DNA from 3 places in the Paenibacillus tritici genome. Region 3 is predicted to be linked to each of the others. Evidence: riboswitches for the same ligand, from Rfam matches in the RefSeq annotation. Region 3 holds a riboswitch; each other region holds the start of a gene.
What was found. A riboswitch is a leader RNA that binds a small molecule or an ion and turns the genes downstream of it on or off. The one in region 3 is predicted to bind cobalamin.
Positions count from the first base shown of each region.

Region 1: it holds a riboswitch for cobalamin, as region 3 does, so the genes downstream of both, KDC22_RS04590 (S-layer homology domain-containing protein) here and KDC22_RS08865 (energy-coupling factor ABC transporter permease) in region 3, are expected to answer to the same signal.
Region 2: it holds a riboswitch for cobalamin, as region 3 does, so the genes downstream of both, KDC22_RS02400 (anaerobic ribonucleoside triphosphate reductase) here and KDC22_RS08865 (energy-coupling factor ABC transporter permease) in region 3, are expected to answer to the same signal.

Region 1 is NZ_CP073365.1:1,083,510-1,093,445, reverse strand. Features, by position in the region: gene KDC22_RS04615 (methyl-accepting chemotaxis protein) at 1-1,194, opposite strand, end outside; gene KDC22_RS04610 (ECF transporter S component) at 1,346-2,032, opposite strand; gene KDC22_RS04605 (ABC transporter ATP-binding protein) at 2,005-3,861, opposite strand; gene KDC22_RS04600 (energy-coupling factor transporter transmembrane component T) at 3,777-4,721, opposite strand; gene KDC22_RS04595 (DUF4430 domain-containing protein) at 4,718-5,725, opposite strand; gene KDC22_RS04590 (S-layer homology domain-containing protein) at 6,629-8,809, opposite strand; cobalamin riboswitch at 9,003-9,198, opposite strand.
Region 2 is NZ_CP073365.1:537,121-547,056, reverse strand. Features, by position in the region: gene KDC22_RS02405 (MTH1187 family thiamine-binding protein) at 20-328, opposite strand; cobalamin riboswitch at 680-912, shown strand; gene KDC22_RS02400 (anaerobic ribonucleoside triphosphate reductase) at 1,161-3,146, shown strand; gene nrdG (anaerobic ribonucleoside-triphosphate reductase activating protein) at 3,143-3,670, shown strand; gene ssuE (NADPH-dependent FMN reductase) at 3,761-4,330, opposite strand; gene serS (serine--tRNA ligase) at 4,739-6,025, shown strand; gene KDC22_RS02380 (5'-nucleotidase C-terminal domain-containing protein) at 6,789-9,936, shown strand, end outside.
Region 3 is NZ_CP073365.1:2,098,364-2,108,299, forward strand. Features, by position in the region: gene KDC22_RS08850 (DUF6171 family protein) at 1-222, shown strand, start outside; gene KDC22_RS08855 (hypothetical protein) at 736-1,158, shown strand; gene KDC22_RS08860 (ArsR/SmtB family transcription factor) at 1,722-2,654, opposite strand; cobalamin riboswitch at 2,805-2,997, shown strand; gene KDC22_RS08865 (energy-coupling factor ABC transporter permease) at 3,382-4,146, shown strand; gene KDC22_RS08870 (energy-coupling factor ABC transporter substrate-binding protein) at 4,146-4,439, shown strand; gene cbiQ (cobalt ECF transporter T component CbiQ) at 4,436-5,224, shown strand; gene KDC22_RS08880 (energy-coupling factor ABC transporter ATP-binding protein) at 5,257-6,117, shown strand; partial or broken gene cobJ (precorrin-3B C(17)-methyltransferase) at 6,132-7,631, shown strand; partial or broken gene KDC22_RS33990 (sirohydrochlorin chelatase) at 7,701-8,993, shown strand; gene cobK (precorrin-6A reductase) at 8,990-9,784, shown strand; gene KDC22_RS08900 (precorrin-8X methylmutase) at 9,787-9,936, shown strand, end outside.

The sequences.
Region 1 (9,936 bases), 1.0 Mb from region 3:
CTGCGTTGCAATCTCATTGATGGTCGTTATGATCGTGTTGATCTCTTCCGACAGGCTGCCCAGACTGCCGACGATACGCTGGCTCGCAGAGACGCTGGAATCAATCTCCCGCATCTGGACAAGAATCTGCTCCACCGCTTCCACCCCGCGGTCCGTGGAGGCGGCGGCCTGTCCCATCAGATTAGTCATTTCATTCCCGCTATGCAGGGCTTCAGCAATATCGTAGGTCATCGTCCGCACAGACTGGGTCGTAATGGCAATGCTATCCGCCTGCACATCGAATCCGGCAGCAATCCCGCTTGAGGTTTCGGCGATCAGCAGTGAGGCGTGTGCCGTCTGATCGGCACTGGCGCTCATCTGCTGTGAGGATGCCGACAGGATCTCGGCACTCTCGGAGACTCCGCGCATCATATTTTTGAGGCCTTCCAGCATTGTATTGAAGGACGTATTAATCTGGCCAATCTCATCCTTGGACTGGTACGAGGCCGACGCTGTCAGATCCCCTGCCTCCGCCCGCTTCATTAGCCCCTGCAGCTCCTTAAGCGGTCTCGTAATCAGCCGCGTAATAATAATGCTGAGGACAATACTGAGCAGCAAGGCCATCGTAATCAGAACGCCGCTCAAAGTAACGGAGCTCTTGGCACTCTCCACAGTCTCCGTATTATGGGCAGACGCATCCTGGATGAACAGGGCCGCTGTCTCTTCAAGCAGCCGGACCATTTTGCCGCGCAGTTCATTGAAGGCCTGGCCTGTAAAAACCTGATAACCCTCATCATTAAGGTCATTGTCGGCCAGATGTATAATATTATCACGCTGTGAACGGTAATCCGGCAGGAGCAGGCTATACTCGTTCACATAAGCTGCAATCTTGTCGTTGTTGAAGTCGATCATCTTCAGTTGGGCCAAAAGCTCATTGTTGGTCTTGATATTCGCCTCAATAGCTGTCTTAAGCTCCCGGCTCTTCGCAGAATCCGTTGTAATCAGATCCTCCAGCAAAAAAGCTTCGATCGCCCGGTTATTCCCCCGGATCTCGGTAATGAAGTAAATAGGCTGCAGATTCTGCTGGTAAGTCTCCTTGGACCTCTCTGCCATCCTGGTTGTAGTAAGGATACCTGTTGTCCCGATTCCAATAAGCAGGATTATAATCACTGCTATCAGCACTATCATTTTATGCTTAATCTTCAGATGTCTCATTCCCGTAATCCCGCCTTCTCGATATCTTGCTGTAACATTATTTATCGGAGAATTACGTCGAATTGTTGATGGTCCGCTAAAAATAATGTCGAAAAAAGAAGAATTTTATCTTTTTTTATTCAGCCACACAGTTTAGCAACAATCGCCCTCGTCACTCTTGAAGCAGTCCGTACTTCTTGCGGAATCTCTGCAGGACCTTGGTCCATCCTCCGGCAAGCACGGCCAGGAAGAACACATTCGACAAGGCATGAGCCAGATCGAAATAAAAGCTTGCGGCAAACGTAGCGGCAACCAGCCGCCAATTGAAGGCATCCGGCAGACTGATAATGACCCAGATATTCATAATCCAGCCGAACAGGAAGCCCCAGAGGAAGCCGAAGACCAAAAGTCCGGCCCGTTTGCTCAGCAACCAGCTTGTCCGCAGCCATCCGGCTGTAAGTCCGATCATGCCCCAAGCGAACATCTGCCACGGCGTCCAGGGACCCTGCCCGAAGTATATATTGGAGACCAGCGCGGCCACTGCCCCAATGACGAATCCAGCCTCTGCCCCGAAGACATAAGCCGAGAGAATGACAACGGCCGACACAGGCTTCACACTAGGCAACGCGGCAAAAGGAATCCGGCTGACCGCGGCAATCGCCGATAACACAGCCAGCAGCACCAGTTCACGGGACTGGAGAGGGCGGCGCTCCAGACGGATAAATAACGGCAGCAGCGCTGCCAGAAGCAATACTACACTAAGCAGCATATAATGCCGGTCCGTGAACGCGGCGGCAAGTGCAAGTACAGCCACAAATAAGCCGAGAGCCGTCAGGAGCGGTAAGCGGAAGCGGGCCATAATGAAATCACATCCTCCATTGTCAATGCCTGCGGCAGCCAGTCACGCACCATCCGGTTCACTGCCGTGGTATAGAAATAATTGCTGCTGAAGAACTCAGCCGGCGTTCCCTCCGCTGTTATTCCCCCGTCAAAGAGCAGCGCGCAGCGCGAAGCATGTCTAGCGGCAAACTCCACATCATGAGTGACGATCAGGATAGTTGCCCCCTGCCTGCGCAATTGCTGAAGCAGAACAGCCAGCCGGTCCTTGGCTGCCGGATCAAGCCCCTTGGTCGGCTCGTCCAGGAGCAGAATATCCGGCTTCATCAGCATCATCATGGCAAGAGCCGTCTGCTGCTGCTGCCCGCCGCTGAGGTCATGCGGATGGCTCTGCAGCACCTCGCGGAGCCGGAACACCTCCAGCAGAGCCTCAATCTCACGCTCAGCTCCCTCTGGTGACAGCCCGGCATAGCTGCCCATATGCTGCAATTCCTCAGCCACCGTATCATAGCTGAAATAGAGCAGCGGATTCTGTGCCAGAAGGCCGGTTGTTCTGCCCTTGGCGAGCTCTGTTTTGCCGCGCTGCGGCTTCAGCAGCCCGTTCAGCACATGCAGCAGGGTGGACTTGCCCGCCCCGTTCCCGCCCATGACCGCAAGCAATTCCCCCTGCTTAAGCGTTAGCGAGAGCTTCCGCAGCACCTCCCGGCCTTCCTTCTCATAGCGGAAGGTCACTTCCCGGCAGGTGAGCAGAGGCGCGGCAGCGGCAGGGAATTCCGCAGAGTCGGGCCTGTTGGATAGGGTGGACGGGACTTCAGGTGAATACGCACTGGCTGCAGTGACAGAATCAATGCGTGCATGAGCATTAGGAGCTAACGCAGGCTTAGGGCTGGGAGCATGATCTGCTCGGTTTGCTCGGTTTGCTCGGTTTGCTCGGTTTGCTTGGTCTGCTTGGTCTTCTCGGTCTGCGATGGAACCAGCAGCGGCGGCGTCCGCCGCCGCCCCCTCCGTCAGGGAATGCAGCCAGCGTCTGCCCTCACGCACGGTCAGCGGGATATTCTCCGGAGCGGCTGAATCCGCTTCCGGGCTCAGTGACAAATAGAGGCGCGAAGCTGCCGGTAGATAATACTGGCCCGAAGTCAACTCTCCACTGCCGGCATACCGGGCGAACAGGCGGGGGGCCGCATCAGCAAGAAGCTTGCCCTCTTCCAGCATCAGCACACGATCCGCCAGCGGGAGCACCTCCTCCAGCCGGTGCTCGCTGATGATCACCGTCACGGACATCTCTTCGTTCAGCCGCTGCAGGGCCATAATGAATTCCCGCGCAGCTACAGGATCCAGCTGTGAGGTGGGCTCATCCAGCAGCAGCACCTTTGGCTGGAGCAGCAGGACGGACGCCAGGTTCAGCAATTGTTTTTGTCCGCCTGACAGCTCATGGACGGACTTGTACAGCAGCGGCTCCAGCCCGAATAATCCGCAGATCTCAGCCAGCCGGGTCCGCATTACAGCAGGCGGAATTCCCAGATTCTCCATGGAGAAGGCCAGCTCATGCCAGACGGTATCCATCACGATCTGGGCCTCGGGGTTCTGGAAAACCATCCCTATCTCTCCGGCAGCCACTGCCGCAGGAAGACTGGATACAAGCTGCCCTTTGTAGGTTAAGGTTCCGCTGAACGTGCCCACTGGTGTAAGCTCCCGCTTCAGATGGCGCAGGAGGGTGGTTTTGCCGCTGCCTGACGGGCCGCATAGCACTACGAATTCACCCTCTTTTATTGTGAACGATAGCTCATGGAGCGAGTCCCTGTCTTCTTCAGGATATCGGAAGGATAAGTGCTGTGCTTTGAGGATCTCCATAACCATTTCTCCTTTCCTTCCAGCCCCGCAGGGATCAGGACGAACAGGCAGAAGCTGCCGTACATCACTGCATCCTGCCAGCCGAAATCCATGTTGTTCATACGGGGATAGATCTCCAGCTTGCCGTATCCTTGCAGCCAGAACAGCAGCGTAACCATACCGCTAACCGTTAACAGCAGCATAACCAGCTTATCCTGCAGATCAGCCTTGAATATACTATAAGTGCTGCGTTTGGTGCTGCCATAGCCGCGGGCCGTCATGGAATCGCCTGTCTGCAAGGCTTCCTCAAGCGACCAGGTGAGCAGTACTTTTAGCAGCGTCATCCCGTCTCTCATCCGTTTCTTCAGACTTCCCGTGCCGGTATCCACCCCGCGCAGACGCTGGATCAGGGTAATCTGGCGCAGCCGCCGCTGAAACAACGGGACGAACCGTATCGCCATCAGCGTCAACAGAGCCGTTCTCGGCGCAGCCGCCGCGAATAGATACATGAATTTATCTGTTGTTACCGTGTAATTGTAGGAAATGAACCAGATCAGGATGGTCAGCAGCATAATCATCATCATGAGTCCATACAGCACAGCTTCCAGGGTAATCGGCTGGTCCAGGAAGTAGAACAGGATATGCGCCCCTCTGTGCGAGAACAGCGGATTCAGCAGGGCCACCGAAGCAGCCATCAGCAGTATAAAAGGCAAGCCGCGCAAAAGCCGCCTTCCCTGGCCTTGCAGCAGCAGGAGCGCCAGCAGTCCGGCCATCTCTGTTGCCAGAAATAACGGGTGAAACACCAGCAGGGCGAAGAGCAGCAGCCCTGCATAGTACAGCAGCGCTACCCCTGGATGCATGGAACGGAAGCCGCTGTTCATGGTGCCTTGGCCCCCAGATCCTTGCCGAGATCAAGCGTATACAGCCACTCAATGGTATCTCCGGGTTGAACGATCCAGCTGCCTGCCGCCTTGGACGGGAATTCTCCGTTCACCTTGTACATCCAGCCGCTCTCTGAGCCGTGATCATTTTCGTACAAATTATCAATACCTTCCACATAAGCAAAAGCCTTGCTGCCCTGATATTCCATCTGGATCTTCTGCTTCCGCGTAATCCGCTTAGTCAGCTCCAGCACACTCTCGTCCTTCACTATCTCATAATCCGCAGCGGCCAGGATAACCCCGTGCTCCTCATCTCCGGTAATGGAGAGGGTCACCCGGTTCTCCGGCTTGGCTGTGTCTGCCGGGCGCGGCGTTGCGGCGCTGACCGGCGGGGATTGGGTGGCAGGCTTGCTGACGCCTGCCGGAGATGGCTCGGCGGGCTTACCGCTGCCCGCCGAAGGCTGCGCGGCAGGCTTGCTGCTGCCTGCCGGAGATGGCGTGGCGGGCTTGACGCTGCCCGCCGAAGGCTGCGCGGCGGGCTTACCGCTGCCCGCCGGAGATGGCACGGCGGGCTTACCGCTGCCCGCCGAAGGCTGCGCGGCAGGCTTACCGCTGCCCGCCGGAGATGGTGCGGCGGGCTTACCGCTGCCCGCCGAAGGCTGCGCGGCAGACTCGCTGGCGCGTGCCTGTGCTGGAGCTGGCGTAACGGGAGGCTTCCCCGTTACGTCAGCGGCAGCGGCTCCGGCGGGCGCAGCGCCGGAGGTTGAAGCTGCCATGCCGTCCGCCGTAGCGGACGGTATGGCAGTGCCCTCAGCGGCTCCCGGCAGCGGAGCCGCTTCGTCTGGAGGCCGCGTCGTCTGCGCGGCCTGGGACCCGGCGGGCGGCTGCGGCCCGCCGGCTGCCTCATCCGGCTGCGCGTTGGAGCAGCCGGGGAGCAGCAATACCAGCAGGAGCAGAAGCAGTGTAGCGAGCCTGCCCCGGCCTGATTTTGATAGACTGAACATTACCTTCACACCTCCACAAAAAGGGAAAAGAACGGGGGCAGTCAGCCTGTTCCCCGTTCCTCCATACACCTTATGTTTTCTTTTTCGAGTTACTATTAATTCTAAACAGTTTCCAGGCAAAGTGCCACCCATCCCACCGCTGAATATCCGCTTCCCTCCGACCCCTTCGGTCTGCAGCCACCCAACCGGCAGCATAAGATAGTCGCTTCAGGGATACTTCAGATCGCTTCAGGATCACTTCAGGTCTCTTCAGGATCACTTCAGATCGCTTCAGGTCACTTCAGATCGCTTCAGATCGCTTCAGGTCACTTCAGTATCGCTTTCAGTATCGCTTCAGTGTTCACTTCAGGATCACTTCAGATCGCTTCAGGGTTACTTCAGGTCACTTCAGATCGCTTCAGGGTTACTTCAGGTCACTTCAGATCGCTTCAGGGTTACTTCAGGTCACTTCAGAGTAGCTTCAGTATCACTTCAGATCGCTTCAGGTTCACTTCAGTATCGCTTCAGGGTTACTTCAAGATCACTTTACTTTAGATCACTTCATCCGGCTTATCCGCTTCAGTAACCAGTAACCCCATTACATCAGCCTTAGCCGCTTCAACAGTCATTTGCTACTGGAGCAACAGCAGTTGGATTTTGTACACTTAATTGTTTCCGTTCTACTGTTTCACGGACTTTAGGTGGATTAACAGCATCTAATTCAGCCAATCATCCATCCTTTTGCCATTTGGCCGAATTTAAGTGCTGTTTATCCAACTGCTTCAGGGTGTGCTGAATTTCCTCTGCAATTAGATGTCATTTATCCACTTACATAAGACGCACTAAGATTGTACTTCAAGCTAAGCCGTCACTGCGGTGAACCCTCAGTCTTCCGGCCGCTGCCCATCACCCGATTTCTTGCTCCTAAGGCAATCTAACAGCCACAGCAGCGGCCATTTCCCGGGTTACAGCACCGGAAGGATCAAATGCGCCGCCGGTTCCGCTCATATATCCAAGGCCAGTCACCGTGCGTACCGCAGACAAGGCATAATCGCTGATCTCGTCTTCGTCGGTGAATGTACCTGCTCCTGCTCCGGCCGATGCCATATCCAGCTTAAAAGCTCGCGCAATCATCACAGCCATATCCTCGCGGCTTACCAGCCCGTCCGGTTTGAAGGTGGTGCTGGTTACTCCGCTGATGATACCGAGCTCCTTCGCTTTATTCACTGTTCCATAATACCATGCATCCGCCTTAACATCACTGAAGGCCCCAGCGGAAGCCGCCGCAGACGTCTCCTTGCCGGTTAACCGCAGCAGCAGCGCTGCGAATTCAGCGCGGGTAATGTTCTTTTTCGGTGCGAAGACCAGCGTCCCCTCACTCACGCCATTCATCAGCTTGCGGTCATACGCCGTGTATACCGACTCCAGCGCCCAAGGCGAGATCGACTTCACATCGCCAAAAGCAGGACGGCTAGCCGCAGCAGAAGCCACGGTCAACGCCAGCGTATGACGAACGATTGCAGGTGTGTTGTCCTTCTGATATCCCGTAATTGCGAGTGTATATTTATTCGCTGGCAGGCCCCCTGTAACAACAGCCAGGCCGTCAGCATTCGTAGTTGCCGTTTTGCCGCCGATGGTTACCTGCACTCCTGCCGCCGGTGAAGTGACCGGATCGGAGGTGAAGGTCGCTTCATTCCATACCCATTTCTTTTGGGTGATTTTGATTGAAATATCTTGTCCAGGCTGCGGCTGTGCAGGAGTAAGGATCACGGAATCTACCACCTGCGTGTTATCTCCGCCATAATAGACAACGATGCGGTCATTCTCCTCCAGCACGAAATCTCCCATACCTACACTTGGATAGATCCATGCTCCGCCGCGGGCTACCACATACATCCAGCCATCATATCCGCCAAAAGCACCCGCGCTCACACCGCCGATCCCCGTCACGTAATTGCCTGCTTCATTGACCAGGGTGACGCGTTTGTCCGCTGCCGCTTTCTCAAGCGCCTTAAGTACATTTCCAGCGTACACGCTGCCCTCAGCCACGGTTCCCTTTGGACCTTCAATAGTAACCGAGACGCTGACCTGCGGATTCTTCACAGCAGTACCGCTAAGATCAAAGAACTTGCCGCCTGTACCCAGCAGCTTGTAGGCTACCAATGCCTCCAGTGCCTGCTCTGTAGAGAGCTGATTGTAGCTGCCGCCTGCAGTATGGGCGAACCCGCCGCCTGCTGCACTGAAGCTAAGAAGCTTGCTGACCAGATTCACATTCCCTTTGGTATAGTCTGCTCCTGCCGGGTCAATGCCGAAGGAAGACAGGCCAATCACGGCCTGAGCAACACTCTCGCTGCTGTCACCGTATCCGCCGTTCTTGTCCTGAGCCTTAGCAAGCCAGGCTGCCGCCCGCTGACCGGCAGTGTTCACAGCCGCTTCCTGCTTATGACCAGCCAGTGCGGTCAGCACCATCGCTGTCATATCCGGATCACTCGCACCCGTAGTCAGAGTGAAGCCGCCGTCGGTATTCTGCTTAGCCAGAATTTCTGCCAGCAGCTTGGCCTGCGTCCATTTCGCATCTGCCGGAATGGTATAGCTTCCAGAATCCAGCGCCAGCAGCACATAGACTGGATTGTTCAGCGTCTGGCCCGTGATTTTATCGTTGTTGTACAGCTTCTCGATCAGGTTATATCCTGCCACATTCGCCGGGTCGCCGCCCAGCGCCTTAACGGCAAGTGTGATCCGGGCATAGTCCGTAGCTCTGGCAAAAACACCCTTAGCCTCAGCTACCTTACCTTCAAGCGCCTTCAGATAGCTGGCCGGAACCTTGTAGCCAGCTTGGGCAAGGCCCATAGCCTGCCAGTCCGACTGGACTCCGTTCTTCAGCACGAACTCCGCAGTGGCATAGACTGCATCGGTTACGCTGGCTGCCGTACCTGCGGACAGAGCGGATGATGCCGATGCGGCAGTTCCGCCTGCCTGTGCAGCAGCCCCCGCCAATGCAGAAGCTTGTCCTGCCGGGGCCACGGCTGCTCCCAGAATGGCGAACAGCATAACTACCGCCAACCCCAGCCGTGTGAACTTAGATGATAAAGAATGGTTCTTCATAACTAACCTCTTTCCTGAAATAGAATGGATGAATCCTGCTTCCTCCGCCGGTACGGCGGCAACCTAAAGACCGCCCTGTACAGGGCGGCCGGGGAAGAATACAACACAGGGCGGCTGCCTGGGCGATTTCTCTTCGACCCGCAGCCTTAGCCTATATCGGCATCTGCTTCCACATTCTTACCCCCGAAGAATAGAAACAACAACGGAACAGGCAGGTCTCCTGGCTCATACTTCACCGCTTCCCCCGCCTTCCCATCCAGTTAGCAGACAGTGGCTTCTTCAGGAGTCGCTCCGTATTTACAGTGGCGGGACCGCGCCGGACTTGCACCGGACTTCCCTTTTAAGCAGATCCTCTCTTAGAAACGCTAAGCCCTCTGATAGCAACAACACATTGTTTCTAAGGAATCCGCACCTTTTCCCAAAGCTTATTAAATTTAAATATTCTCAAACAATCATATCTACTATTCCCCTGTATGTCTATAGACAAGCTGTTTCTATTGCCGACAATCTAATGCTCTATTCCGCCAAGAAGAAACGCTGCACTGTCCTTTAAAAGGATGACATTCGTTTCCGCGAAAATACAAAAATCCTGAACAGTACGTGCCCGCTCCCCCGGCAACTTGTATTGTTCAGGACAAATTTGGTTGTTCTTCTGCTTCAGGTCAAGCGGTGGGGCATCCTCGGAGTCAACAGCAGAAGGCTGATTGTATTATGTACATCAGAATTGGAATAAAAGGTGCCGATAACACCTTCTGCTGTATTTCATGCATTAGAATGTGGCAGATCCTGCTCATACGGGCAAAATACCCAAAACCGAATGTACCCAATACAACAGAACGCCAAATAACACGAATTATACCTGATTTGAGTGTACAAAGTGCAGTAGAGAGCATTCTTCCAAGTGTGTTAACGGACAAGCAGCCCTAATTTCTCTCCATAGCCAACGTTACGCAAGCATACGGACACCAGCGCACTTACACTTATATCCTAACATCCAACTCACTTCAATCTGCTGGTGCCAGAATAAGTCCGCTAGTCGCGCCTCCGAACCAAAAAAGGGACTTCATTCAGGTAATACAGCAATGGATGAAGCTCAGTTTGAAGAGAACATTCGGTGATAGAAAAGA
Region 2 (9,936 bases), 1.6 Mb from region 3:
TGATTAGATACTATATGGGTTACTCTCCTTGCAGCTTGCGTTCCACCGCTTCCAGCTTGCTGCGGCTCGTGGAAGGCTTGTCACGGCGGTCATCCATCTTAAGGGAGGTGGAGACTCTCTGTGCTCCTGAGGTAAAGGGCGATTCATGCAGCGCTTCTACCGCAGCCAGAATCCGCCCGACCGGCCCTTCAATAATCGTCCCCATGGAAGTAAGCTCATAGGTAATTCCCTCCACCGTCTGCAGCACACGCTGCATGTCGGCCACATAGCTGCTGAGACTGGTGCTGCCTGTGCCGATTGGAATAACGGTCACTTCGCCAATTGCCATTGTGACATCCCTCCTGAATATGTGGTATGCCTAACCTGATCATCGCATGCTGGCCTTCCCTCCTATTGTACCCCTTCACCGGCCCGCCCACAAATCGCCAATCCCCCTTTCTTCTATTCTATCTTTCCAGACGAATTGCGAGGATTAGACGCACTCTATTTATGGATTCTTTGTGGCGTATTTTCGGAGATTTCATGAATCATTTCGGCCGAATTAATAGGAAAGTTGTGGATTACCTGTGGACTAACTGTGGATCAGCTGTGAGTAAAAGCGCGGAACCCGCTCCCCGTGCGGGATTACAAAAAAACATTTACAAACACAATATATTGAGTTACGTTTATTAAACAGTAACAAAATATAGTAGAAACAGGTGTTTCACTCTCTCAATGGAGAGGAGACTTAATAGGGAAACGCGGTGCAAAACCGCTGCGGTCCCGCCACTGTAACCGGCTGCTCCAAGGTGCCCTGCGCTCCTGGAGCTACACCCTCCGGCCAACTGCCACTAAGGAGCGGAATATGCTCCCCGGGAAGGCGCCTGAGGCTATGCCGGAAGCCAGGAGACCTGCCTGTTTCGGTGGCACCGCTACGACTCCTGCGAGGAACAGGCGAGGTGTCCGTATGCGGCCAAGCACGGGCAGAGTTAGCCTCCCGTTATCCGGGCCAGAGGCTGCCGATACCTGAGGACGATACGTTTATCGTCTTCAGGTATCGGCTCTGCGTTACGCATTCGGGCATTTCCCGCCTTTCCGGCCGGAGATGCTTTTTTTACTGACTTCCTGACAGACTACAGATAGAGATTGACGCTTACAATACGAGAGGAGAGAGCTATATAATGACGCTGCTGGAGAAACGTTATAACGAAGGACAAGCTGCACAGGAGGTTCTTTTGGAAGAGGTCATTCATCTGGGACGGGATATTATCGACAGCCGGGATCTGGATCTGCTGCGCGAGAACGCCAATTTGAACGGGGAGAGCTTCTCCGGCAAAATGAGCAAATTCGGCAGTGAATATTCCAAGTGGTATGCCCGCAACTTCACCATGCCGCCGCAGCTCGTGCAGGCTTCTCTTGATAATGTCGTTTATGTACACGACCTGGATCAATATGCCATCGGAACCACGAACTGCATCTTCATTCCGTTTGAACGGCTTCTGCGCGAAGGCTTCAATACCGGCAACGGCAGCGTGCGTCCTCCCAACTCGATTATGACGGCGATGTCGCTGGTGGCGATTATTTTCCAGTCCCAGCAGAATGCCCAGTACGGCGGCGTATCTGCCAACAAGCTGGACTATGACCTGGCCCCTTATGTCACCAAGTCCTTCGCGAAGCTGTTCCGCAAGGGCGTGGAATATTTCGAGGAAAAGGCAGTAGTAGCGGAGCTTGGCGAGATCACAATGAGCCGCACCGATCTGGCAGAGCAGTATCCGCGCGCCTTCCGTTTCGCCCTGAAGGAGACGGAGAGCGAGACACTCCAGGCAGCAGAGAGTATGGTACATAACCTGAATACAATGTCCAGCCGCTCCGGCGGCCAGATTCCATTCACCAGCATCAACTACGGGACCTGTACCTCACCGGAGGGCCAGCTTGTAATCAGCTCCCTCCTGACGGCCACGATGAATGGACTTGGCAGCGGGGAGACACCGGTGTTCCCGATTCAGATTTTCAAATGCAAGCAAGGCGTCAACCAGCAGCCGGGCGATCCCAACTATGAGCTGTTCCTGAAGGCCGCAGAGTGCTCTGCACGCAGATTGTATCCGAACTTCGCCAATCTGGACGCTCCGCTGAACATGCAATACTATGATCCGGCGGACCCGGATACCGAATTTGCTACAATGGGCTGCCGGACCCGTGTTCTCGGCGACCGCTTCGGACGCAACCGTTGCTCCGGCAAAGGTAACCTGTCCTTCAATACGATCAACCTTGTGCGCCTGGGTCTTACTTACGGAACCGTGACCGGCCGGCGCCTGGCCGCTGATGAAGAAGGATTCATCGGAGACCTGAATCACTATATGGATGTGGCGCTGGACGGCCTGCTGCACCGTTTCCGTATTCAGGCTGCGCAGAAGGCCAAAGCCTCCGATTTCATGATGCGCGAAGGCGTCTGGGAAGGCGGCGAGCAGCTTGCCCCCGATGACAGTGTCGGTGAACTGCTGAAGCATGGCAGCCTGTCGCTGGGCTTCATCGGGATGGCAGAATGCATGAAGGCCATGTACGGCAAGCATCATGGCGAAGATATGGAGATCCATGCCAAGGCTGTGGCCATCGTCCGCCACATGCGTGAATATTGCGACCATAAGAGCGAGGAGCTTAATCTGAACATTACCTTGTTCGCCACCCCGGCCGAAGGGCTCTCCGGCAAGTTCACCAAGATCGACCGCAAGGTTCTTGGCTCGATCCCGGGTGTAACCGACCGTGAATACTATACGAACTCTTTTCATATCCCGGTCTATCATGAACTGAGCGCAGCCAAGAAGATTAGCCTGGAAGCCCCATTCCATGAATATTGCAACGCCGGAGCGATCTCTTATGTAGAGCTGAACGGTAATGCCCGGAGCAACCCTGCAGCCTTCGTCAAAATCATCAAATACGCGCTGGAGCAGGACATCAGCTACTTCAGCATCAACCACCCGATCGACCGCTGCTCCGGCTGCGGCTATGAAGGTGTAATCGGTACGAATTGCCCTACCTGCAATGCGCATGAAGATACTACACATATCCGCCGTCTGCGCCGGGTAACCGGATATTTGACCGGCGACTATCAGACCCGCTTCAACGCTGCCAAGCAGGCCGAAGTCCGGGACCGCGTTAAGCATCTATGAATATCTGCGGATATTACCCGGAGTCGATCAATGAGGGGGAAGGCCTGCGGGCCGTCCTCTTCTTCAGCGGGTGCCGCCACCGCTGCCCAGGCTGCTTCAATCCGAAGACCTGGAACTTTAACTACGGAGAGGTCTTCACCCCGGAGCGGCAGCAGGAGATTATAGAAGAGATCGCGGGCAATCCGCTGCTGGACGGGTTGACGCTCGCGGGCGGGGACCCTTTTTTCTCGGCAGAGGAAGCGGCAGCGTTCATTCACGAGCTGCGGGCCAAGCTGCCGGGCTTCCCGGTCTGGATCTACACCGGCTATACGTACGAGGAGCTTACGGCTTCCCCCGGTTCAGCGGAATGGAAGCTGCTGGCCTTATGCCAGGTGGTGATCGACGGCCGGTTCGTCGAAGAACTCAAAGACCTGACCCTCTCCTACCGGGGAAGCAGCAACCAGCGGATTATTGATATTCCGGCGAGCCTGGCGGGCGATATGGTCGTACTGTGGGAGCCGGAGCTGTGCTTTCAAGGGGTATAACATTCACATACAAAAAGGCACTACACTCCCGCATTCGGCTAGTGTAGTGCCTTTTGATTGTACCGGGCAGATGGAGGCAGCAGCCTAACGTTATTCTACGGCTGTTGATTGCCCTGCCTTACGTGCCACCTTATGCTCGGTCTCTTCCGCCAGCTCCTCCAGCACGCTGTTCAGGCGCAGCTTAAGTTCTTCCGCCAGCTCGACCACTCCCTGGTCGTTACGGACAGCCTGGGAGTCTACCGCATAGACTCCGCCAAGAATATAGCGGGCGCCCAGCACGGATAGTACCGGCTTCAGCGCATAGTCAATGGCGAGCAGATGCGCGAGGCTTCCGCCCATGAAGAGCGGCAGAACGATTTTGCCGGCCAGCCCTTTTTGCGGAACCAGATCCAGGAAGGTCTTCAGCACTCCGGTATAGGACGCTTTGTACACCGGACTGACTACGATTACCGCATCGGCTTCGGCTACGAGACCGTTCGCCTTGACGATGGCTTCGCTCTCAAATTTGGTGTGGATCAGATCCTCCGCCGGAAGCTCCGCTACATTAATACGCTCCACTTCAAACCCGCGCTCCCGCAGACCATTCTCTGCATATTCAATCACGGCATTGATCCGGGACACCAGGGATGGCGTTCCGTTGATTACTACTATTTTGGCCATTTCCGCACCTCTTCCGTCTGCTATTATAGGATATGCCGGGCTGCTGCACCGGACACTGATACTTCAAATTAGTAATAATCCTAGCAGAGTACAAGGAATTTTGTCAAACCTCAATTATACTTGCAACCCGGCGCTGCTCTGGTTATAATAAACGGCAAACCTATATCCCGACCAGGCCAATGAACGGCATCCAACCGCGAGGCGTCTGCGACCGGAGCAGCTCCCTGTTCCCTAAGTTTACCGGGTTTCGCCCGTTACCGCGAAGACCAAAGAGGGCCTTATTCCGTGCATTAGAGTTGCTTAACGTGAATGAGGTCAACCTGGGTGGCACCGCGAGCTGACGCTCCTCGTCCCATGGATGAGGGCGTTTTTTGCATTTTTATAACCCCAAGAAGGAGCGGATGCGGCATGCTGGACATGAATTGGATCAGGGAGAATGAGGACATTGTACGGAAGACGGCAGAGTGGAAAAGGCTGGAGTTCCCGCTTGCGGAGCTGCTGGCATGGGATGACCGGCGGCGGCTGGCCCGCCGGGAGACCGAACAGCGCCGGGCGGAGCGGAACGCGCTGACCAAAGAGGTCGAGCGGCGGCTGCGCCAGGGCGACGCCGAAGGCGGAGAACAGGCCAAGGCGCAGGTGCGGACGCTTAATGGCGAGTTGACGAAGCTTGAGGCCGAGCTGCTGGAGGCGGAGCGCCGCTGCGGGGAGCTGCTGCTGCTCGCGCCGAATCCTGTATCGGCCGATACGCCGATCGGGCCGGATGATAGCGCGAACGTGGAGCTGCGGCGGTACGGCACGCCGCCGGTATTCGGCTTCCGCGCGCGGGACCATGTCGAGCTCGGAGAGCTGCACGACATCCTCGACCTTCCGCGCGGCGTCAAGGCCGGCGGCCCCCGCAGCTATGTGCTGAAGGGAGCCGGTCTGCTGCTGCACCTCGCTGTGCAGCGGCTGGCCCTGGATGTGCTGATGCAGCGCGGCTTCACCGTCATGGATGTGCCGGTGATCGTCCGGCCGGAGGCCTTGGAGCGGACCGGATTCTTCCCCGGCGGCATGGATCAGACCTACGAGCTGACGGGAGAGAAGCGCTGGCTGGCCGGCACCTCGGAGGTGTCGCTGGTCTCGCTCTACAGCGATGAGACGCTGGAGCTTGAGCAGCCGCTGCGGCTGGCCGGGATGTCGGCTTGCTTCCGCCGCGAGGTAGGCTCGGCCGGCCGCGATGTGCGCGGGCTGTACCGGGTACACCAGTTCTCGAAGATTGAACAGGTGGTAATGTGCCGCAACGACCCCGCTGAGTCGGAGCAGATGCTCCAGGAGATTCTCGGCAATGCAGAGCATATTCTGCAGCTGCTGGAGCTGCCTTACCGGGTAGTCGTTGTCTGTAGCGGCGACATGGCGATGAAGACCCATAAGCAGTATGACATCGAGACCTGGATGCCCAGCAGAGAAGCTTATGGGGAGACGCATTCGGCTTCCAACCTGCTCGACTTCCAGGCCCGCCGCTCAGGCATCCGTTACCGCGATGAAGACGGGCGGCTGCAATATTGCCATACCCTTAACAACACTGCGGTGGCCACTCCCCGCATTCTGATTCCGCTGCTGGAGAACCACCAGCAGGAGGACGGAACGCTCTATATCCCGCAGGCGCTGCGGCCTTATATGGGCGGGGCTGAGTGGATTGAACTTGGTATAAAGTGAAGCACACTTTCGCTCGGCACGCCTATGTCTTCCTCACGGGGACGACATGATGCCGATCATGACTGGCATTGCTGCCAAACGCTTCATGAAGCCCAGCCGGTGAAGATTAGCCGCATCTGGAGAGCGTAGTCAGATCAGGTATTCCTTAAACTATGATGTTTGCAGAAGACCCCTTATCCACTTAATGGTGGAGCGAGGGGTTTTTGTTTTATTAAGGCCGCTGGCTGGCCCTTATTGGAACTTTGAGCTGTCTGTGACGAGCTCTGCTAAAGCTCTAACTGTAGTTTGTACAACTAAAGCGATCTGGAATTAGCCCGAGAAGGGTTTAATTGCATTTTCTACAGCTAAAATCCCCCATATTCCGCAAAAGCAGGTTCACCGATGTTTTTAATTGTACAGAATACAGTTAACCCGGCAGATCCGTGATTTCATCGTCTTTTAGCTGTACAGAATACAATTAAGCTCCTGTGTATACCCTACCCATCCTTTTCAAATGAGTATTAGAGTTGCTTATAAGCAAAAATAGTATTTTCTTGAATATAACCTCTCTCCGGTCGCAAGGTGTCATAGATTATTTACTATATATATTAAATATTTTTATGCATGTTGTATAAAGTTCACTCTATTATTTTTAATTAGTGAGAATTTAATATATATTCATATCATACAACCTTCCATTTTACAAATAAATGGTATGATTATGAAGGTTGTACATTATAGTTTCGAGAGGAGTGGGTTTAGGATAATGATTATTTCTCACAGGATGCGAAAATGGTTCTCAGCAGGGCTTGCAGTTCTAATGCTCATCGGCATTGCACTACCTGCCGGACAGAGTGCACAGGCAGCGACGGATAACAATAATATTGTAATCTCACAAGTCTACGGCGGCGGCGGAAACGGCGGGGCTGAACTGAAGAATGATTTTATTGAACTATATAACCCTACCGATACAACAGTGAGTCTTGAGGGCTGGAAGGTGCGTTATGCGAGCGCCGGCGCCAACGGTGATCTCAATACGACAACCGCTATCACAGTGTTAACAGGTACCATTCCTGCTAAAGGATATTTTCTGATCCAGCAATCGGCCGGTACCGGAGGTACGAAGGACTTGCCTGCCCCTGATTATACAGGAATATTACAATTGGGAGCTTCCGGCGGTAAAGTTGACCTCATAGATACCGCCAATGCACGTGTTGATATGGTTGGCTTCGGGGCCGCGACTGCTTATGAAGGCAGCGGACCTACAGGAGTACTGAGCAGCACGCTCGCCGCTGTGCGCAAGGCTGCAGTAGGCGCACCCGCAGGCAGCCGCGGCTTGGATACAGACAACAATGCTGCAGACTTCATAGTTCAATCCCCTGATCCGCGCAATAGCAGCTATGGTACCGCTCCGGCTGTAGCAGCGGTAACGGCCATCCCGGCAGCCAATGCCTGGCCGGCCGGAACAGCGATCTCCCTTACCACATCCACAGCAGGTGCATCTGTCTATGCCGCAGTCTACACAGGTGGCTCCGGAGGAGAATTCAAACCGTATAGCGGTGAAATCCTGCTGAACTCACCTACTACAATCAAGACTTACGCCTCGGTATCGGATTCAGTGTACAGTCTGGTGTCGACTTATGATTACACCATCCTTGAGAAGCAGGATATTGCTTCTATTAGACCTGCGGTCAAAGGTCAGAATGTCTGGACTGAAGGGATCGTTACCCATATCGACGGGGCGAAGATGTACATTCAGGATTCGTCCAGAGCCATCGTATTGTACGGATTCCCGGCATTCGCGGAGGTCGGAGATCTCGTTGAAGTTCAAGGTGCTATGGATATTTACAGTAACCTGCAAGAACTCAAGCCTGTCACTGGACTTGAATACAAAGTTATCACTGCAAATGCCGGTGCACCTGCCGCTAAGCTAATCACTGCCGCTGACCTGACAGCTGCCAATGGTGAAGCCCATGAAGCGCAGCTCGTCACCATGGAAGATTTGACCATCATTAGTAAAGATGGAAATAATGTCATCGCCAGCCAAGGCAGCCAGACATTTAAAATTTATTCCGGACTTCCCCAACTGGTAAAGGATAAACATTTTGATAAAATCACTGGTGTAATTGAACAATTTAATGATGCCTATCAGTTCATTCCGCTCAGCGCAGAGAGTCTGGTAGAAGAACTGTTCTCTGTTACCGCCAGCCCCGGTGCGGGCCGGATCATCACCGGTAGCTCTGTTACGCTGTCCAGCCCCACCGAAGGAGCAGCAGTCTATTATACGCTTGACGGATCAGAGCCAACAACAGCCAGTACGTTGTACACAGCCCCCATCCCGATAACGGCAGACACGGTGATTAAGGCTGTTGCTTCAGTCACAGGTCAGACCAGTAAGGCCTATACTTTCGAGTATATAGCTTCAGAGCCTCCCCGCATCCATGATATTCAGGGCGTATCCCACACCTCTGAATATACCGGACAGACTGTTACGGATGTCGAAGGGATAGTTACTGAATACGGATATACTTTTGCAAACGGCAATTATAAAGGCTTCTTCATTCAGGACCTTGAACCGGACGATAATGACAGCACCTCCGAAGGAATATTCGTATACAGCACGAGCACCGGCCTGAAGCCTGATATCGGGGATCATGTATCCGTCTCAGGAGTTGTATCCGAATATAATGAGGGAAGCAGCAGCAACATGACTTCCACACAAATCACACTCAGCACCATCCATACAATAGCCAAGGGAGCAGTCCTGCCAGAACCAGTAGTGCTGGGCAAGGGCGGACGGGTTATCCCTTCTTCGATCATTGATAATGATAATTTAACTGAATTCCAGCCTTCTGAAGATGCCATGGATTTCTATGAGTCTCTTGAAGGTATGCTCGTTACCCTTCCTGCCCCTACAATTATTAGTCCTTACTGGACAAGCGGCAGCGGTACATCAATCGTATATAACATTCCGGCAAGAGTAGACAATGGGGTAGAAGATGTCATTACACCTGCCGGGGGCCTCGTACTCCGGGGAGCAGACAATCTCAACCCGCAGCGCCTCCTGATCGCCTACAGTGATCCTGGCCAGCAAGTCGGTACAGGTGATAAGTTCAATGGTGATGTTACAGGCGTTATCGGCTACAACAACGGCAACTACAAAGTTATCCCTGCAAGTGGAAGCCTGCCTGGTATCACCACAAGCAGCTTCACACAGGAAACCTCTACTATTACTGTAGATGAAGAGAAGCTGCTGGTTGCTTCCTACAATATTGAGAACTACTATCCAGGCGTAGGGGCCACGAAGATTCAGAAGCTGGCCCAGTCTATCACAGTCAATCTGAAAAAGCCGGATATCATCAGCGTTGTGGAGATGCAGGACAGCAATGGTGAGGTCGACAATGGTACAGTCGAAGCTAATGCCGCCGAACTGATTCAGGCGATTCAGACCGCCGGTGGACCAGCTTATAATTACGTTGACATTGCTCCTGTAAATAAAGCAGACGGCGGGGCACCGGGCGGAAACATCCGCGTAGGGTTCCTGTATAATCCGGCAAGAGTCAAGCTTGCTGACAGCATTACCGGACACAAGGGCTCTGCCCTCCAATCTGTCAGCTACAATGCAGACGCAGATAAACTGACCTACAATCCGGGAAGAATCGATCCGACGAATGATGCATTTGCCAATTCACGCAAGCCGCTCGCGGCCCAATTTGAATTTAATGGCGAGAAAGTCATTGTAATTGCTAACCATTTTAATTCAAAATCCGGTGACAACGGGCCGTTCGGAAGCATTCAGCCTCCACTGCTCTCTAGTGAAGCGACGCGCCACAAAATTGCTGCTGTCGTGAACGGCTTTGTCAAAGAGGTCCTGAGCGCCAATCCGTCTGCAAATATTGTAGCCGTGGGCGATTTGAACGATTTCCAATTCA
Region 3 (9,936 bases):
GCGCAGATTGCCCGGATTCTGGCCTCGTCCATGTTCAACCCCGGCAATTCCGCTTCAGACGAGGTTTACGCCGAGCGGCTTGCCCTTTGCGGGACTTGCCCCAAGCTGCAGGATGGCGTGACCTGCACCGCCTGCGGCTGTATTATACCTGTCGTGGCCCGGCTGAAGGCCCGCAGCTGTCCGTTGCCGGGCGGCGGGATGTGGCAGCCGGTCAAGGAATGACGGCTGGGGTAAGCGGCTGAGCGGGTAGAAGATAGCGGATAGAAGATAGCGGATAGAAGATAGAGGCAATGCCATATGAACACCTCCAACCTGCATAATTGCAGCGGGTTGGAGGTGTTTTTGGTTTGCAATGGGAAGTCTGATAGCCTTCCATTGAAGATAGGGGGCGAAATCAGAAGGATATAGGATTCGGGAGCTGCCGGAGGCAGGCTGGGAGGAGACGGTAGTTGGCTGATAGGGTCGGAAGGGGACGGTAGAGAGAGCTGAAGGAGAAGCAGAAAAGAGACAAGGGAGAAACCAAGGAGTAAACAAAGAAAATAAGGGGGAATAAGGCGAGAAGCCGAGGAGAATCAAAGGAGAAACCAAGGGGAAATAAAGTGAGAAACCAAGGAGAAACCAAGGAGAAATAAAGTGAGAAACCAAGGAGAAACCAAGAGGAAATAAAGTGAGAATCCAAGGAGAATCAAAGGGAGAAATCCCTCTGGTATAGCGGAAAGTGGACTGGATGAGGAAATGAGAGGGAGAAATCCCTCTGGTTCAGCGGAAAGTGGGCCGGATGAGGAAATTAGAGGTATAAATCCCTCTGGTCCAGCGAAAAGTGGACCGGATGAGGAAATGAGAGGGAAAAATCCCTTTGGTTCAGCGGAAAGTGGGTCGGATGAGGAAATGAGAGGGAAAAATCCCTCTGGTTCAGCGGAAAGTGGGCCGGATGAGGAAATGAGAGGGAGAAATCCCTTTGATCCAGCTGTAAGTGGGCTGGAGGAGGAAAAGAGAGGGAAAAATCCCTCTGGTATTGCGGAAAGTGGGCTGGAGGAGGAAATGAGAAATGAAAATCCCATTGGTTCAGCCGAGTGTGGCGTAAGGAGAGTAATAAGGAGCACAAGTGCACCCGAATTCCCCGGACGCGGGCCAAATGAGCAAAATAAGGAGCACTAGTGCACCCGAATTCACTGGACGCTGCCCTAATGAGCCAATGAGGAGCACAAGTGCACCAGAATTCACCGGACGCGGGCCAGATGAGCCAATGAGGAGCACAAGTGCACCAGAATTCACCGGACGCGGCCCAAATGAGCCAATAAGGAGCACAAGTGCACCAGAATTCACCGGATGGCGGCCAAATGAGCCAATGAGGAGCACTAGTGCACCAGAATTCCCCGGACGCTGCCCAAATGAGCCAATAAGGAGCACAAGTGCACCAGAATTCACCGGACGCTGCCCAAATGAGCGAATAAGGAGCACAAGTGCACCTCAATTCACCGGACGCTGCCCAAATGAGCCAATGAGGAGCACTAGTGCACCAGAATTCCCCGGATGCGCGCCAAATGAGCAAATAAAGTGCACAAGTGCACCAGAATTCACTGGACGCAGGCCAAATGAGCCAATGAGGAGCACAAGTGCACCTCAATTCACCGGACGCTGCCTAAATAAGCCAATAAGTAGCACAAGTGCACCTTATTACGCCCCATGCCACCAGATGCAGGCGAATGGAGAAGCAACTTCTAGATGGAAGCGGGCAGGTCGGCAGCAGTGTCCGTATAAAAAAGTTCAAAAACTAGATCCTCGTTATAATTACCGAATCCCTTGCCGAACAGCGTAAGACCGCCGATATGCTCGGCATTCTCCTCAACCGAGAGTCTGAAGGTCCACTGTTTATTACGGATACCTACCTGATCCAGAGTAACCTCGGACAGCTTCTGTCCATCCATGAAGGTGCCAGCCTTGGTAATCCGCAGCTGCTTGAGCAGCCCGTATTGGTTCGTAAGCGCTGGCCACCAGGCCGGGGTATATTTACCCGGATTATCCCCGTAGTCGCCGGGGCTTGTCCAGAAGCCGAGAGACTGCCCGTTCAGGGTGAAGGTAATGTCCGAGGGCCAGTTATTGTTGACGGACGGGGCTTCGGAAGCAATCTCCATGGTGATCGCAAGCTCCTCCGGCATCTGGCTCGACAGCAGGAAATTCGGAATTTTGTATTCCACGAACCCCTTGCCGAACCACAGGATACCGGCATTCACCCGCTCCTGATCCCAGAAATAACGGGGATCGTCGAAGTGGCCGATGACCCGCTCCGTTGTAGACAGTCCGCAGGTAGGTTCAATCTGGAAGTCCGAATAATGTCCCACCGGAATCTCCTTGCGGTACCCCCTGCGCGGGGTCCGGGCTTGTCCGGGAAACACAATCTCCGCTCCGTCGGCGGCGAGCGTACAGATCTTCTGCAGGCCGCTTTTGCCGGGAGCCATATGGCTGCGGATAAGCCCTGCCGCTTCCAGCTTGCGTACATGCATCGTCATAATGGCGCTGCTAAGCTTAAGGGCTCCGGCCAGCTCCTTCACGTTCATGGGGGTATCGGACAGCAGCCGCAGCATGTGCAGGCGCACCGTGCTGGATAAAGCTTCGTATACGGGCAGTGATTGTTCGGTTAGATCAAGTTTCATCGGATGCCTCCACGCTCAGGTTATATAGTTAATAATTATATTACTCAAACAAACTTTCTACAAGCAAATGAATGCAATGGATAGCTTATTGGGCTGCCTTTCCAATTTATATCACAGACAGGCTAATCTCTGTCCGCTATGATGTAGGATGAATTAGCGATGAAACAAGGTGCTCTTGCCCCGACGGGCAAGGGATAACAGGGAATCGGGTGCAAATCCCGAGCGGTCCCGCCACTGTAAGGAAGAGCTGAACTTCATGAGGTCACTCGGGAATCCCGGGGAAGACGAAGTCCACAGCGCCGGTATTCCAAGCCAGGAGACCTACCTTGTCGACGCACACCACGACTCTACGCGGATAGGAGCGGTGTACGGATAGGTTAATGAGATGAAGCGTTCTGCCCTGAAGGACCGGAGGAATCTTGAGTTTAGAGAGGACACCCGGTTTATAGCTGCTGGCTACAAGGACACGGCCCAAGTGATGGGACGATGAAAAGCACCTTGTTCCGTTTAGCTACGGACTGCGCGCTCTATCAACTTGCCTGCGTACATACACTTCCCACCCATCAGGGTGGGTTTTTTTTGGGAAGATAAGAATGTATATGCTCCGCGCATGAACATTCCTTATCTTTCCCGCTGAAACGGATTGCGTTCTCTTGAAGGATGGCGCAGCCGGTTCTGTTTGAACTTGCAAGGATGTACAGAAACTCAAAAACATGGAGGCTGACAAATGAAGAAGCGTAGTTTTTGGAGCTTTGCGGCACTGGTTGCCGGATTTACCATGTACTTTATGTTGAATGAGCCGGGTACGGCCCGGGCCATGCACATTATGGAAGGGTTCCTGCCGGTAGGCTGGGCCGTGTTCTGGTGGGCGGCGTTCATACCGTTCTTCGTGCTGGGGATCATCAGGCTCAGAGCCATGACCCGGGAGAATCCGGAACTGAAGCTGCTGCTGGGTCTGGCAGGGGCGTTTACCTTTGTACTGTCTGCGCTCAAAATGCCTTCCGTAACTGGAAGCAGCTCCCATCCCACCGGTACCGGACTTGGTGCTGTGATGCTGGGGCCGCTCCCGATGGGCGTGATCGGCTCTATTGTCCTGCTGTTTCAGGCGGTGCTTTTGGCGCATGGGGGGATCACTACGCTGGGTGCCAATGCGTTCTCGATGGCGGTGGCGGGTCCTTTTGCCGGATATGCCGCGTATAAGCTGATGATGAAGCTGCCGGAACGGGAGAAGCTGGCCTTGTTCTGTGCCGCAGCCGTAGCGGATCTGAGTACGTATGTCGTGACTTCCTTTCAGCTTGCGGTGGCTTTTCCGGCGGCGGATGGCGGTGTTCTGGCCTCTTTTCTCAAATTCGGGGGAATCTTCGCCGTCACGCAAATCCCGCTGGCTGTCAGTGAGGGGCTGTTGACCGTATTGCTGTGGAACTGGCTGAAATCGTATAGCCCGAATGAATTGTCGCTTCTGAAGCGCAAGGTGAACGGAGGAAGAGCCTGATGAGCAATAAGTGGAAAAACGGATTGATGCTGCTGGCCGTTGTCCTGCTGTGTGTGCTGCCGCTGCTGCTCGTGGAGGGGGAATTCGGCGGGGCCGATGATGCAGCCGAGGGAGTAATTACGGAGCTCAATCCTGACTATAAGCCCTGGTTCAAGCCGCTTGCCGAGCTGCCGGGGGAGACGGAGAGTATGCTGTTCGCCTTGCAGGCAGCAATCGGTGCCGGAGTGATCGGTTATACCCTGGGGCTGCTGAAAGGAAAGCAAGGCGGGACGAAGCAGAATAGCAGCAAGTGATCAGACGGATTGACGTTCTGTCCTATAATAACGCGCTCAGGCTGCTGTCTCCCATGTGGAAAAGCGCATTCGCAGCCCTGATGTTCCTGCTCTCCTATACCGTGCATCCATTGCTGCAAATGGCAATCACCTTATGGATGATGTCGTGGTGTATTCTGCAGGCCAAAATTCCCTTCCGTGCCTACGGACTGCTGTTTGGTACAGCGCTGCTGTTCTACGGCCTGAGCATCCCGGCCCTGCTGGTGGAATTCGGGCATCCGGCAGCGGGGCAGGCGGGTGTATTCCAGCTTCCGGGCCTGCCTCTGCCGGTATATATCACAGCGGCAGGACTACAGCGGGCCGGAGAACTGCTGGCCAGGATCTCGGCCTGTATGAGCTGCTTCTTCTTCCTGATGTTCACTACGCCGTTCAGTGAACTTCTACAGGTACTCCGCAGGCTGCGGATGCCGCAGATTGTGCTGGAGCTGATGCTGATTATGTACCGGTTCCTGTTCCTGCTGACAGATGCGGCGCACGGGCTATTGCTGGCCCGGAGGCTGCGTGGAGGCCGTAGGGGGTACAAGGCGAAGCTGCGGGAGACTGCGGCTATGGCGGGAGCGCTTTTTGGCAACACCATGCACCGTTATTATGGATTATCGCAGGGGCTGCTGGCCCGCGGATTCACTGATGAGATTATTCTGCCGCCCTATAGCGCGCCCCCTGTGCCGCGGCGTTATGCTGTCCAGGCGTATGCCGGGATAGCAGTGCTGGTGCTGGCGCAGCTCTGGCTGTGGGTGCGGGGGTGAAATTTGGCCAAATCACATTAGAGGAGTAAGTAATGGATATGGAATATAGTCTGGCTTTTGACGGGGTGATGTTCCATTACCCTGACACGAAGGAGCTCGCGCTGCATGAACTGACACTCTCCATTCCCAAAGGCAGCAAGACGGCGGTGCTTGGTCATAACGGCTCGGGCAAATCAACGTTATTCCTCCATGCCGTAGGCATACTGCGTCCCCAGAGCGGCAAGGTTCTACAGGGAGGCAAGGAGTTATCCTACGCCAAAAAGGAGCTGGCTGCGCTGCGGCGGAGGGTGGGCCTGGTCTTTCAGGACCCGGAGCAGCAGCTGATCCTGAGTACACCGCTGGAGGATGTGTCGTTCGGACTGCGCGGGAGCGGCATGGATGAACCGGCTATCGCTGCACGCTGCCGGGAGGTCATGGAGCTGCTGAATCTGGCTGAGCTGGGTCATAAACCGATTCACCAGCTGAGCCTGGGCCAGAAGAAGCGCACCGCCCTCGCCGGTATAATGGCCATGGAGCCGGAGCTGATTCTGCTGGATGAGCCGACCTCGTATCTGGACCCTTTATCGGAGCTGCAGATGCTGAAGGGTCTTGAAGCTATACATGCTAAAGGTACAACTGTGGTTATGGCTACACATGACATGGATCTGGCTTACCGCTGGGCGGACTGGATTATTGTACTGGATCACGGAATGTGCCGGGCAGAGGGAACACCGGAGGAGATTTTTGCCGGAAGGGAGAAGCTGGAGGCGATCGGGTTGAGACTGCCGCTGCTGGCTGACTTATGGTACAGCCTGCCTGCAAGTCTGACCGGTGGGCAAAGCGCCCCCCGCACAGCCGGGGAATTCAAAGCACGGCTCCATCCACTGCTGAAGCTTGAACACAGTTATTTATGAACGGGGGAAGAAGGATGAAGAACCAAGGGAAACTGCTGATTATCGGCTTCGGCCCCGGAGCGCTGGAGCATATTACCGGCCGGGCACTGGCTGCCCTCGAAGAGAGTGAAGCGGTAATCGGCTATAACACTTATGTGGAGCTGATCCGGCCGCTGCTGCGGCACCAGGAGATCGTGGGCACGGGGATGACTGAGGAGGTCAGCCGGGCCCAGGAGGCCGTGCGCAGAGCCGAAGCCGGACAGAAGATTGCGGTAATCTCCAGCGGCGATGCCGGTGTCTATGGAATGGCCGGTCTCGTCTATGAGGTACTCATGGAACGGGGCTGGAACCGCAAGGAGGGTGTGGAGGTGGAGGTGATTCCGGGAATATCGGCGATTCAGTCTTGCTCGTCTCTGCTTGGGGCGCCGATTATGCATGATTCCTGTATGATCAGCCTGAGTGATCATCTAACTCCCTGGGAGAGCATTGCTGCACGTGTGGAAGCGGCGGGGGCTGCGGATTTCGTCATCGCCTTCTACAATCCCAGCAGCGGCAGACGGACGCGGCAGATCGAAGAAGCGCGCAACATCCTGCTGCGCTACCGTGATCCGGCTACACCGGTCGGCATTGTCAAAAGCGCCTACCGTGACCGTCAGCAGACGATCGTAACGACGCTGCAGGATATGCTGGAGCATGAGATCGGCATGCTCTCGACAGTTGTGGTCGGCAATTCTGCGACCCTTGTCTATGAGGGGCTCATGGTTACGCCGCGCGGCTATGAACGCAAGTATAGTCTTGGCGCGCAGACGCAGACGCTGAAGCCGCATGAGCGGCTGCGCACGGCAGCAGAGCCTTGGTCGCTGGCTGCGGCGGAGTCCGGCCGGGCGGAGGAAGCGGCTGCTGCGGGAGGGATTGAAGGAGCAGAGGTAGGAAGCATGGCTGCTGCGCGCGGACTGGAGATTGCTCCCCCCATCGGCAGCCGCAGCTTCAGCGGCATCCAGTTGAAGCTGCTGGCGGAGCTGGCAGGGGATGAGGGGCAGCTGAGCTATACGAAGGACGGATGGTTTTGGCTGCACGGAAGCCGGTGTGAAGAGGCTGAGGCAGGAGCAAGGCTGATAGAGGCTGGATTGAATGTAAGTCTCCCTGGAGATTACATAAAAGTGAAGACCTGCGGGTTCTGCGAGCTGCGCAAAAGCGGGGCGTTAAGCGCAGCCGCACGCCTGCACACCCAACTGCACGGACTCGCTGCGCCCAGAGAGCTGCACATCAGTGTGGCTGGCTGTGGTATGGCCTGCAGCTCGGCTGTTCTGGATGACATCGGTCTCGTGCTGTCACGAGGCAGCTATGAGCTCTATCTGGGCGGGAAGAAGTCCGGCCGGGCAGCCCATGCCGGTGTTCTGGTCCGTGAAGGGATGAACGAAGAGGAAGCAGTTACAGCTGTCGCTGCGGCCCTGGAAGACTACAGAATCCATGGACGGGAGAAGGAACGGTATCATGCTTTTTGGGAACGGATGAACAGCACAAGAGGAGCTATCAATGAACAGGACAGCTTAGAAGGAGCGCAAACGATGAGAACTGTACTGCTGGTCGGACACGGAAGCCGGATTCAAGCGGGAAATGATGAGCTGCTGGAGTTCACCCGTCTGCTTGCGGCGCGCAGGCCGGAGCTTAAGGTTGAGACCTGCTTCATAGAGTTGGCCTCACCTTCCATAGCTGGCGGGATTGCCAGATGTGTGGAGAGCGGTGCGAAGCAGATATATATTGTACCGATTATTTTATTCGCGGCAGGTCATTCCAAGCTGGACATTCCGATGGCGATTGACGAGGCCAAGCTGAAGTATCCCGGTGTGGAGTTCATCTACGGGCGTCCGCTTGGAGTACAGGACCGTGCTGTAGATATATTGCTGGAGCGGATTCGGGAAGCAGATACGCTGTCGCTTCCATTGGTGCAGGAGAAGACGGCTGGCGGAATGGGCCTGGACCTGCACCTGCACGGGAAAAGTCCATCCACAATAGAGAATAAGGATACCATCGTGCTGCTGATGGGACGCGGGGGAAGTGACCCGGATGCCAACAGCGATCTCTATAAGCTGAGCAGAATGCTCTGGGAGAGAACCGGCTACCGCAGCGTGGAGAGCTGCTTCATTGCCATTGCTAAGCCATCGCTGCCGGATGGACTCGAACGCTGCCTTGCGCTGGGAGCGCGCAAGATTATAGTTATCCCCTATCTGCTGTTCACCGGAGTGCTGATGAAGCAGTTTGCAGAGCGGGTCTCGCAGTTTGCAGCAGAGCATCCCGAGCTTGAAGTGGAGATTGGCGGCACGCTGGGCGCACATCCGCTGCTTGTTGATATGCTGGCAGAACGGATCGACGAGACGCTGGAGGGACGGTCCTTCAGCAATTGCGATAACTGCAAGTTCCGCGATGAAGCTTCGCTCCATCACCACCATCACCACGGTGAGGATGGGCATGGGCACGGACATCACGGGCACGGGGATCACGGGCATGACGGGCATGGGCATCACGGGCACGGGCATCACGGGCATGGGCATCACAGTCATGAGGAGCACGGGCACCACAGCTATGGGGAGCATGAGCACCATAGCCATGGGGAGCAAGGGGATCATGGGCACGGAGATCACGGACATGGTCACGGGCATCACAGTCATGAGGAGCACGGGCATCACAGCTATGGAGAGCATGAGCACCATAGCCATGGGGAGCAAGGGGATCATGGGCACGGAGATCATGGGCATGGGCACGAACATCACGGGCACGAACATCACGGGCACGAACATCACGGTCACGGGGATCATGGTCACGGGCATCATGGGCGGCATGATGTAACGGAGACGGCGGCTCCGGCGGACAGCCCGGGGCTTCGCCAGCCGCGATGATCTTCATGTTATGCGGTACCAGCGACGCCCGGGAGCTGGCGCTGAACCTGTCGCGCCAAGGCCTGGAGCTACAGGCCAGTGTCGTGACGCCCAGTGCGGCTGAACGTCTGGAGGACGCAGCGATCCGCACCCGGGTCGGCAGGCTGGATAAGGCAGCCATGATCTCGCTCCTTCAAGGTGGCGGGTATCGTGCCGTGGTCGATGGCAGTCATCCTTTTGCGCTGGAAGCCCATGCCAATGCTAGGGGAGCCGCTGCTGAGGCGGGCTTGCCGTACTTCCGCTACGAGCGGCAGAGTCTTATCTATGACAGCCATCCCCGGCTGATTCTAGTGCATTCCTATGAAGAGGCTGCGCACAAGGCCAAGGAGCTGAAGGGCTCCATTATGCTGACCACCGGCGGCAAGACCCTGGGGGTTTTTGCAGAGGAGCTGCTGGGAGATCCGGATATCCGGCTGACGGTCAGGCTGCTGCCTTGTCTGGAGAATCTGGAGAAGTGCCTGAGGCTTGGCATTGAGCAGCGGAATATTATAGCGCTTCAGGGCCCTTTTAGCAGAGAAATGAACGAAGCGCTCTATCGGCAGTACGGTACGCAGGTGATGATTACCAAGGAGAGCGGGGCCGAAGGCTCGGTGGATGAGAAGCTGTATGCCGCGCTGGATATGGGTTTGTATGTGATTCTGATTATGCGGCCGGGAGTGTGCTTTGGAGACAGCGGGAAGGTATTTGATTCTTTTGACGAGATTACAGCTGCCGTGAAGACTGCGCTTCTAATGACAAGGGAAGAGGGATGAATGTGGATTTCGGTACGGATTTCAAGCCGGTGACAGTACAGCCGCAGGAAATAGAAGGTCTGAGCTTTCAGATGATAACGGCGGAGCTTGGGGAACATTCCTTCAGCAGCCTCGAGTACCCGATTGTACAGCGGATCATTCATGCTTCGGCT